3 regions of the Sphingobium sp. TomTYG65 genome follow, and region 3 is predicted to be linked to each of the others. Evidence: riboswitches for the same ligand, from Rfam matches in the RefSeq annotation. Region 3 holds a riboswitch; each other region holds the start of a gene.
What was found. A riboswitch is a leader RNA that binds a small molecule or an ion and turns the genes downstream of it on or off. The one in region 3 is predicted to bind cobalamin.
Positions count from the first base shown of each region.

Region 1: linked by a shared signal. The riboswitch ahead of ACZ5Y5_RS00520 (TonB-dependent receptor plug domain-containing protein) and the one ahead of ACZ5Y5_RS18990 (TonB-dependent receptor) in region 3 are both predicted to bind cobalamin.
Region 2: linked by a shared signal. The riboswitch ahead of ACZ5Y5_RS19490 (DUF1636 domain-containing protein) and the one ahead of ACZ5Y5_RS18990 (TonB-dependent receptor) in region 3 are both predicted to bind cobalamin.

Region 1 is NZ_AP027330.1:104,380-107,649, reverse strand. It holds gene ACZ5Y5_RS00520 (TonB-dependent receptor plug domain-containing protein) at 1-1,728, opposite strand, end outside; cobalamin riboswitch at 1,902-2,171, opposite strand; gene mobA (molybdenum cofactor guanylyltransferase) at 2,196-2,729, shown strand; gene cobA (uroporphyrinogen-III C-methyltransferase) at 2,812-3,270, opposite strand, start outside.
Region 2 is NZ_AP027331.1:1,254,679-1,257,948, forward strand. It holds gene ACZ5Y5_RS19485 (alpha-amylase family glycosyl hydrolase) at 1-1,021, opposite strand, end outside; cobalamin riboswitch at 1,247-1,441, shown strand; gene ACZ5Y5_RS19490 (DUF1636 domain-containing protein) at 1,609-2,016, shown strand; gene cobT (nicotinate-nucleotide--dimethylbenzimidazole phosphoribosyltransferase) at 2,013-3,029, shown strand; gene ACZ5Y5_RS19500 (histidine phosphatase family protein) at 3,026-3,270, shown strand, end outside.
Region 3 is NZ_AP027331.1:1,151,111-1,154,380, reverse strand. It holds gene chrA (chromate efflux transporter) at 1-335, shown strand, start outside; gene ACZ5Y5_RS18995 (hypothetical protein) at 472-651, shown strand; cobalamin riboswitch at 910-1,155, shown strand; gene ACZ5Y5_RS18990 (TonB-dependent receptor) at 1,337-3,270, shown strand, end outside.

The DNA of each region.
Region 1 (3,270 bases), on a different replicon from region 3:
GATGCGGCCGTATATTTCCAGATTCTGCGTGATCGGAAAGGAGGCGCGGACGCCCAGAAGCGCATAGCCATCGATCCGCTGCGTCAACGTCGCATTGTTGAAGCTGTCACTCACCATGGTCAGCGTGGCCCCCGTGGACAGGCCGAACGACCAGTCATAATCGGCCGAAACACTGACGGCGTTGGTGGGGCGGCGCGGCAGGCGAGCGCCGGTATCGCGGTCGCGCGCATCGATATAGCTGTAGGCGGCCGTGACCGCCAGCGCATCGACCGGCCTCAGCGTCAGCATCGCCTCCACCCCCTTGGCGCGCGTGCGGCCAAGATTGAAGTAGCGCGATGTGCCGAAGTCGAAGTCGATCTGGTCGCGAATGTCCCGCTGAAAAGCGGTGAGCGAGAGGATCGCCCGATTGCCGTCGAGCCGCTGGTCGATGCCGATATCATAGCTTTTCGACTGTTCAGGACTAAGGGTGCTGTTGCCGCTGAAGCTGTCGTAAAGCTGATAGAGCGATGGCGCCTTGAAGCCTTCGCCATAGCTTGCGCGGAAGTTGGTCTGCCCTGCATTGGGCGTGTAATTGGCGTTGGCGCCCAGCGTGGTCGCGCCGCCGAACTGGCTATGGTCGTCATGACGCACGCCCCCGGTGAGCGCCAGCCCGGTGAGCGGCTTCACCACCGCCAGTGCATAGACGCTGTCGATATTCGCCCGGTGGCTTTCGGTCGAACCGAAGCCGGTGAAATCATAGTCGGGTCGTTCATGCTCATAACCGAAGATCAGCTTGGCTTGATCGACCGGCTGATAGACACCTTCATATTCGAAGCGCAGGTTGGTGCCGGAATAGCCATAGTCGCCGAACGGAGAGAAATAATCGCGGTCATTGCGGAACCAGGTGACGGCGGCACGCTGGGTCAGCTTGCCATCGAGCAACGCTAGATTGAGACCCGCATAACCAACATATTGGTCAAGCTTGCTCTTGTCGGCGGTGTCCATCGGCGCACCGAAGAACACATCGGTGTCCAGATCCGCATGAATATAATAGCCACGCAGATCCAGGCTGAGATTGTCGGTGAAGCTGAGCTTCAGCTTGGCGTGGGTGGCGATATTTTCATAACCGTCCTTCTCCGTGCCGCCCTGTGCAGCGGAAATCCCATCCGTCCGGAAATAGGCGACGCCCGCACCGCCCGAGGCAATGCCGCTGGTGCCTGACACATCGGCCTTGGCATTCAGCGTGTCGGCATAGCCATAATCGACCGAGGCGGTGCCGCCGAAGCCCTCGCCCGGCTCGCCACTCATAATGTTGATGACGCCGCCGATCGCCTGGCTGCCATAGACGACCGAGTTCGAGCCGCGCAGGATTTCGACGCGCCGGATATTGCCGGTCAGCAAATTGCCAAAATCATACATGTCGCCGATGCCGCTCGGATCATTCACCTTAACGCCGTCCAGCAGCACGAGCGTCTGCGTCGTTTCCGCGCCACGGATCGAAATGCCGGTGACGCCGCCCACGGCATCCGCGCGGTTGAACCGCACCCCAGGCGTGGTGGCGATCAGATCGGCGATGCTGACATTCTGGCGGGTCTCGATCGTTTTGGCATCGATAACGGTGACGGCTTGGCCGACTTCATCGCGCGGCTGCTGGATGCCGAGAGCAGTGACGATAATGTCGTCATTGTCCTGCGCAAGCGCGGGGGTAGCGGCGAGCAGCGCCAGCAGCGAAATTCCGGTCCTGATCATCTTTGTCTTCCCTGAGCGTCAAGCGACTCTGGGACGGAGGCTTCCGCTCGAACGGCCGGCTTGCGGCAAAGGACAGACGCCAGCGCCCCGCCCCGCACACCGATGCGGCCCCCGCCGCTTCGCGTCGCTCAGACGGAAAACACCGTGCCCGGGCCGGTCCCTGGACCCAAGGCAAGAGCGACCATGCGCCGGCAGGTTTCCTGGCTCGCGGGTCAGGGCAGCGATGCACGGGCCTTCCCGGGCTGTTTTTGCCCAGTGGCCGGTCACCCTCGCCTTCCCCTTTCGAAGGCTACGGGTTCCCAAGTGCATCGCGCTCACCGCTTACAGTTGCAGGGACAGCCGCGGAATTGGGCGAAAGCTCGCCCGCACCGCATTCCCTTTCCGGCGCGATCTTCTTGTCGTGAACGGTTGCCCGCTCACGCGCCGCGCCATAGGGGAAAGACAAGGTTCTGCCAAGGAGTGGATCGATGCGATTGCTGGGCGCGGTGCTGGCCGGGGGGCGATCCAGCCGGTTCGGAAGCGACAAGGCGCTTGCCGTGCTGGCGGACGGACGGACGCTGCTGGAGCATGCGGCGGCCGCGATCGGGCCGCATGTGGAAGCCGTGGTGGTTTGCGGGCGGACGGTCGAGGGCATGATGAGCCTCACAGACCGACCCGCACCGGACATGGGGCCGCTCGGCGGCCTCAACGCCGCGCTGCATCATGCGGCTACCCAAGGTTATGACGCGGTGCTGACGACCGGATGCGACATGCCGCTTTACCCGGCTGCGCTCGCGGAGGCGCTGACCGGCGAAGGAGCTGCGGTGCTGAAGGGACAGCAGCTGGCGGGATATTGGCCTGCTCCGCTCGCGGCCGAACTGGACGCGCATCTGGCCGAGGAGAATAACCGGTCCATCTATGGCTGGCTGGAGCGGATCGGGGCGCGGATCGTCGAGCGACCGGATATAGTTTTGCCCAACATTAATCGGCCGGAAGATCTGGCCGGGCTGGGCGATGTCTGAGCCTGTCGATGCCCCTTGCCTTCCTTCCAACTAAGGTAGGGACATCGACAGGCTCAGGGCGAAGCTGCGGAGGGTCCAGAGTTCAGGCTTGCAGAGCGACGCTCGTCGCGACCTCCACAGGCATGGCCGTGCCCGCCACCGCTTCACCAATCAGAAGCAGGGTCGGATCTTCATCGCTGATCGTCGCTACCAGGAAGGCGAGCGCGGACAGCTTGCCGCGGATCAGCCGTTCGGTGGGAAGCGACACGTTGACCGCAACCATCACCGGCGTTTCGGGATCGCGCCCGGCGGCGATCATCTGGCGGCTGATCTCTCCAGCAGCGGCGCGGCCCATATAGATGCCGAGCGTGCCGCCAGGGCGAGCGAGCGCATCCCAATCGAGCTTCAGCGGCTCGCCAGCTTTCAGATGCGCCGTCACCAGCGTCAGGCCGCGCGCCACCCCGCGCAGGGTGAGCGAAGCGCTGCCGCTCGCCGCCGCTGCACTGGCAGTGGTGATGCCCGGGCAGATGTGGAAGCGTATGCCGTCAGCGGCGAGATGCTC
Region 2 (3,270 bases), 100 kb from region 3:
CCGCGCACCATCGCGACAGGGCGCGCGGCGCATCATGATTTTCAAACGCCCAACTCGGCCATCCCATCTCGGGCTCATCCGGCCACCGCGCCACCGTCTCCGCGACCAGCGCGGGGGTCAGCGCTTCGGCATAGAGAAAATCGAAGCCATAGGCGCTGTTCAGCCGTTTTTCTCCGGACGTATAGGCTTTCATCTCCTCCTCTGCCCGGTTGCCGCCGACCTCGGCCATGGTGAAGATCGCGCCATAGCGGTCGGTGAGCGCCCGGATACGCTCGACAAAGCCCAGCATGTCCGGGTGCGATTGGCTGTAACGCCGGATCTGATAGTCGAACGGCCGGGTGCGGGGCTTGCCGTCATCGGGCGCGGGCGGATTGTCGCGCAGCATCGGATCGTGCATCGCATGGTTCAGCGCATCCAGCCGGAACCCATCGACGCCCCGCTCCAGCCAGAAGCGCATGGCAGCGAGCAGCGCATCCTGCACCTCCGGATTATGGACATTGAGCTGCGGCTGGCTGGCCAGAAACTGGTGCATATAATATTGTCGCCGCCGCGCGTCCCAGGTCCAGGCGGGGCCGCCAAACACTGATTGCCAATTGCAGGGCGGCGTGCCGTCGGGCTTTGGATCGGCCCAGACATACCAGTCGTGCCGGGCATTGCTCTTATTCTCCCGGCTTTCGCGAAACCAGTCATGCAGGTCCGATGTGTGGGCATAGACCTGATCGATCGTGACCTTGAGCCCCAATTCATGCGCCCGCGCCACCAGCGCGTCGAAATCCTCGATCGTGCCGAAGATCGGATCGACCCCGCAATAATCGGCAATGTCATAGCCGAAATCGCGCATGGGGGATGTGAAGAAGGGCGAAATCCAGATCGCGTCCGCGCCCAGCCGGGCGATATGCTCAAGCCGCCGCGTGATACCGGGCAGGTCCCCGATCCCGTCGCCATTCGAATCCTGAAAACTGCGCGGATAGATTTGGTAGATGACCGCGCCCTTCCACCAGGGCTGACCGGAATCGCTCATGGGTGACGCTCCCTTGCTGCAAATGCAGCATACACATGTCCCTGCCGTCATCTACCGCTTGCGAGCAGGCCGCCCCCGCTTTATCAGCAGCCCCGCGACAGGTTCCCGAGAGGGGACGAGAGCAACGCGCTTAAATGGATCGCTCAACCTCCGTTCGCCCTGTTCAAATGAGTCGCTTGCCTCATTCGAATGTCGAAGGGCGCGGGCGGGCTTCGACAGGCTCAGCCCGAACGGAAATGGGGTGATCATCTGAAGCGCGCTGCTCAAAGAGGGAAGTCGGGTGCAATACCCGCGCTGCCCCTGCAACTGTAAGCGGTGAGCGGACCGGCCACAGCGCCATTGGGACACAATAGTCCCGAGAAGGCGGCCGGAACGCACTGACCCGTGAGCCAGGAGACCTGCCTGCCGCAGTCGTTCTTCGACCGGACAGGGTGTGCCGGGCGAACGGGGTCCCCCTCGCGTAGCGACAGCCATCGCCTTTCCGGTTCGCCCCTGGCGTCACCGGCAAGGCTGTTTGCGGTTCGAAAAAGCGGGAGGACCCTGATGAAGGTCTTTCATGTGCATATGGTTATGAAAGGGCGCCGCTGATGTTGCGCTCCGTCGAAAATCAGGCGTCGGTGGTCGTCTGCTCGACATGCCGCCTGTCTCCCGACCAGCGGGAGGACGAGCAGGGCCGTCGCGGCGGCGCGCTGCTGGCCGAAGCGATGCGCGATCTCCAGGCGCAGGAGCCCGCCTACGCTGCCGTCTCCGTACAGGACATGCCCTGCCTCTTCGCCTGCCAGCGCCATTGCACCGTCCATGTGCGCGGACCCGGCAAGGTCGGCTATGTGCTGGGCGACTTCACGCCCGACGCAGACGCCGCCCGCTCTATCCTCGACTATACGCTCCGCCACGCCGCGAGCGAGGAAGGCGTCGTCCGCTATGCCGATTGGCCGCAGGGCGTGAAGGGCCATTTCATCGTCCGCACGCCGCCCGAAGGCTTCGTCTGCTCATGATCCGGTTCGAGGATGCTGCCGCCTTCACCCGCGCCCTTGCGACCCTGCCGACGGCGGATGCAAACGCCATCGAAGCCGCCGCCGCCCGCCAGGCGCAACTCACCAAGCCCGCCGGCTCGCTCGGCCGGCTGGAGGAAATCGCGATCTTCATGGCAGGCTGGCAGGGCGCGGAGCGTCCCCGCGCCGACCGCATTCGCGCCGCCATATTCGCGGGCAACCATGGCGTGGCGGCGCGCGGGGTCAGCGCTTTCCCTGCAGCCGTCACCGCCCAGATGGTCGCGAATTTCCAGACGGGCGGCGCGGCGATCAACGCGCTCGCCGCCGCCTGTGGAGCCGAGCTCTCCATCGTCCCGCTCGACCTTGACCGGCCGACTGCGGACATCTGCGAAGCCCCGGCGATGAGCGAGGCGGAATGTCTCGACGCCCTCAACGCAGGCGCGGCCGTGGTCAAGGCAGGCACCGACCTGCTGTTCGTCGGCGAGATGGGCATCGCCAACACCACCCCCGCCGCAGCATTGTGCGCGCAATCCTTCGGCGGCCTGGCCAGCGACTGGATCGGACGCGGCACCGGCATCGATGAAGAGGGCCTCGCACGCAAGGCTGACGCGGTTTCTCGGGCGCTCGCACTCCACGGCCCCCATTGCACCAGCGCCTTCGAAACGCTCCGCCGTATTGGCGGGCGGGAGATCGCCGCTATGGCCGGGGCCGTACTCGCCGCGCGCCAGTTGAGCGTGCCCATGCTGCTCGACGGTTTCATATCCTGCGCAGCCGTCGCCCCGCTCGCCCGCGACAATCCCGCCATCACCGCGCACTGCCTCGCCGCCCATGTTTCGGCCGAAGCAGGTCATGCGCGGCTGCTGGCCATGCTGGGCCTCAAACCGCTGCTGCATCTCGACATGCGCCTTGGCGAAGGCAGCGGCGCGGCCGTCGTGGCGCAGATCGTCCGTTCCGCGCTCGCCGCGCATGGGGAGATGGCGACCTTCGCGGAGGCCGCCGTCGCAGGCGCGCTGTGAGCAGCTTCACCCTCCACCTGATGCGCCATGGCGCGCCGCAGACGCCGGGCCTGCTGCTCGGCCATACCGATACGCCGCCTGATCCTGACGCGATGCAGCCATGCCTGAACCGCGCCCGCGCCATCGACTTCACCCAACTGCTCAGCTCCGACCTCAGCCGTGCCCACGACCCCGCCGCGCTCATCGCGGCAGAGCGCGCACTGCCTCACCATGCCGACCCCCGCTGGCGCGAACTGCATTT
Region 3 (3,270 bases):
CCTGCTTCCTCTGGATCTTCGCAGGCGCGCCCTTCATCGAACGCCTGCGCGGCAACCGCGCCCTGTCCTCCGCCCTCACCGCCATCACGGCGGCAGTCGTGGGCGTGATCCTGAACCTTGCTCTCTGGTTTGCGATCCACACGCTCTTCGCCAGGGTCCACGCCATGCCCACTCCAACCGGATCGCTCGACGTGCCGGTCCTCGCGTCGATCAACGTGCCCGCGCTCATCCTCTCCGCCGCCGCCCTGATCGCCGTCCTGCGCTTCAAGGCCGGAGTGCTCCCCGTCCTCCTCTGCTCGGCAATAGCGGGCGCGGCCTATGTCCTCCTGACCTAAGGCGGCGCAGACGCGACAAGCGCGCGAACTGCTTCAAAAAAGTTGATGCTTGTCGCGTTTAACCTGTTTTATAGCCGCTGCGAGCGTCCCGGTGATATAGGGACCGCCATAAGAAATAAGAGAGAGGATTTGGGCCATGCGCCCCCATGACGCATCACATTTTACCGCCTGCGCGGCCCATGAAGCGCAGCAGGCCAGAGAAGCTCGCCTGCGCGGAGCGGACCAGGCAACCATCGCCCTGCACAATGAACGCGCCGTCCGCTACCAGGCCATGGCCCTGCGCCTGAAGCGCAACTCCGGCAACGCGCTGAACTGATCCGAAAGCTCAAATCCTAAACCCTCCCCGTCAAAGATGGGGAGGGGTGCCATCGGCCCCGCCGATGGTGGAGGGGAACTGCGCAACCTCCGGCCTGCCCGCTCCCTGCGCCCTCAGCCCGTCATGTCAGCGAAAGCTGGCATCTCTGCCCACAGCGCGCCCTCTAAGATCCCAGCTTCCGCCGGGGATGGCGGCTCCCACCAACTCACCCCCTTGCCCTCCGCTTGCACGCTCGCTATCGCCACTCCACCCGGGTCACCCCGGTTTGATCGCGCCGGTGCCTCGAAAGAGGCTTAAAAGGGAACATGGTGCAGGAGGCGTCCGCCTCCTCAAGCCAAGGCTGTCCCTGCAACTGTAAGCGGCGAGCGCGATGCACATCGCCCTTCCTCACAGGCAGGAAGGGCAAGTCACTGGGCCGGACGCTAAATCCTGCGGGGCCCGGGAAGGCCGTGCATCAAGCGACGACCCGCGAGCCAGGAGACCTGCCTGCGTCTGGTCGCTCTTGCCTTGGTCCAGGGGATGGCCGCGGCACGGTAACTTCCGTCTGAGCGACGAACGAGCGGTGGAGGCCGCTTCGGTGACGTTGGCGGCCGCCTTGGGGGCGTCCGGCTGTCGGCGTGCGCCGGCCGTTCGCGTGGGCGGCAGGTCTCTTACCGGATGTCGCCAGACGCCCGGAGTGAATGACATGAAATCCCGTAACTCACTGGCATGGGCGGCCTGCGCCCTGACCACCAGTCTTTCCGCTTCCCCTGCACGTGCCGCCGATGATGCGGAAACCGCCGAAGCCGCCGCCACCATCGTCGTTTTCGGCCGGGGAGAGGATAAGATCGGCACCGCACATGCCGCCAGCGAAGGCAGCGTCGGCGGCGCGGACCTGCTCGTCCGCCCGCTGCTGCGCGTCGCCGAACTGCTCGAAGCCGTGCCCGGCATGGTCGCCGCCCAGCATTCGGGCAGCGGCAAGGCCAATCAATATTTCCTGCGCGGGTTCAACCTCGATCATGGGTCGGACTTCACCACCTATATCGACGGCGTTCAGATGAACTTTCGCACCCATGGCCATGGTCATGGCTATCTCGACCTCAACGGCCTCATCCCCGAAATCGTCGCGCGCGAGGATTTTCGCAAAGGTCCCTACCGCGCGGACGGCGGCGACTTCGCGCTGGCGGGCGCGGCCTATATGACCACGATCGACGGCTATGACCGTCCCTGGATATCGGCGGAGGGCGGCTCCTATGGCTGGCGCAGGCTGGCGGCGGGCGGCACCGTGAAAGCGGGCGGCGGCGACCTCACTCTCGTCGCGCAGGCCAAGGCTTATGACGGCCCTTGGGAAGAACCGGAACATCTGCGCCATTATGCAGGGTTCGCCAAATATGCGCTGCCCGCCGGCCCCGGAAAGCTGGAAGCATCGGTCCACGCCTATCGTGCGACCTGGCGCCCGACCGAGCAGATTCCCGAACGGATCATCGGCACGCCCCAATGTCCGGACGTCTTTTGCTCGCCCGATCCATCCGCACGCGGCGAAACCACGCGCATCATCGGCAATCTCGCCACCGTCCAGCCGACGTGGCGGGCCAATCTTTACGCGCAATTCTACGACTGGACGATGTTTTCCAATCCCACCTATGCCGATCCGGACGGGACCAGCGCGCAGATCGAACAGTTCGACCGCCGCTGGGTCCTTGGCCTGACCGGCGAGAAGCGCTGGGACCTGGGTCCCGTTCTCCAGCTGAAACTCGGCACGGAGAACCGCTATGACGCGATCGGCAATGTCGGCGTCAACCGCACCGCAGACCGCGCCTTCCTGGCCTCGCTCGGCCGCTACCGGGTGAAGGAAGCCTCCGCCGCCCTCTATGGGGAAGCGACCCTTACGCCCCTGCCCGGCCTGCGCCTGACCGGCGGGTTGCGCGGCGACCATTATCATTATTCGGTCACGGCGAAGGACGCGGCCGCCGCAGCCTTGGGCGAAGGCAGCGGCTCCGACACCCTCGTTTCGCCCAAGGCCGCGATCGCCTATCAGCTAAGTCCCCGCGTCGAACTCTACGCCAATTGGGGCCGGGGCTTTCATTCCAATGATGTGCGCGGCGCGGTGAACGCCACCACGCCCGTCCCTCTGCTCGTCCGCGGCACCGGCAAGGAATTGGGCGCGCGCCTGCAACTGCCCGGCTTCTCCTTCACCGCCACCTATTGGTGGCTGAATGTCGGTAGCGAACTGCGCTTCGTCGGCGATTCCAACGCCGTCGAACCGTCAGGGGCCAGCAGCCGCCATGGCTATGAACTGGTCGCCTTCTGGCGTCCTTTCCCCTGGCTCGCCTTCGACGGCAACTACACCGCCAGCCACTCGCGCTACGACAATGGCGATCATATTCCCAACGCGTTCAAAAATGCCGCCTCCGCCGGGGCGGCGATCGTTCTCGACCCATGGGAAGCCAGCATCCGCCTGCGCCATCTCGGCCCCTCGCCGCTGATCGAGGACAATAGCGTGCGCGATCCCGGCAGCACCGTCGTCAACGCCCGCGCCGCCTGGAAGGGGAAGCATGTCCAGATTTATGGCGAGCTGCTCAACATCCTTGCCAGCCGAGACAAGGACATCGCCTATTATTATGAATCCTACATTCCGTC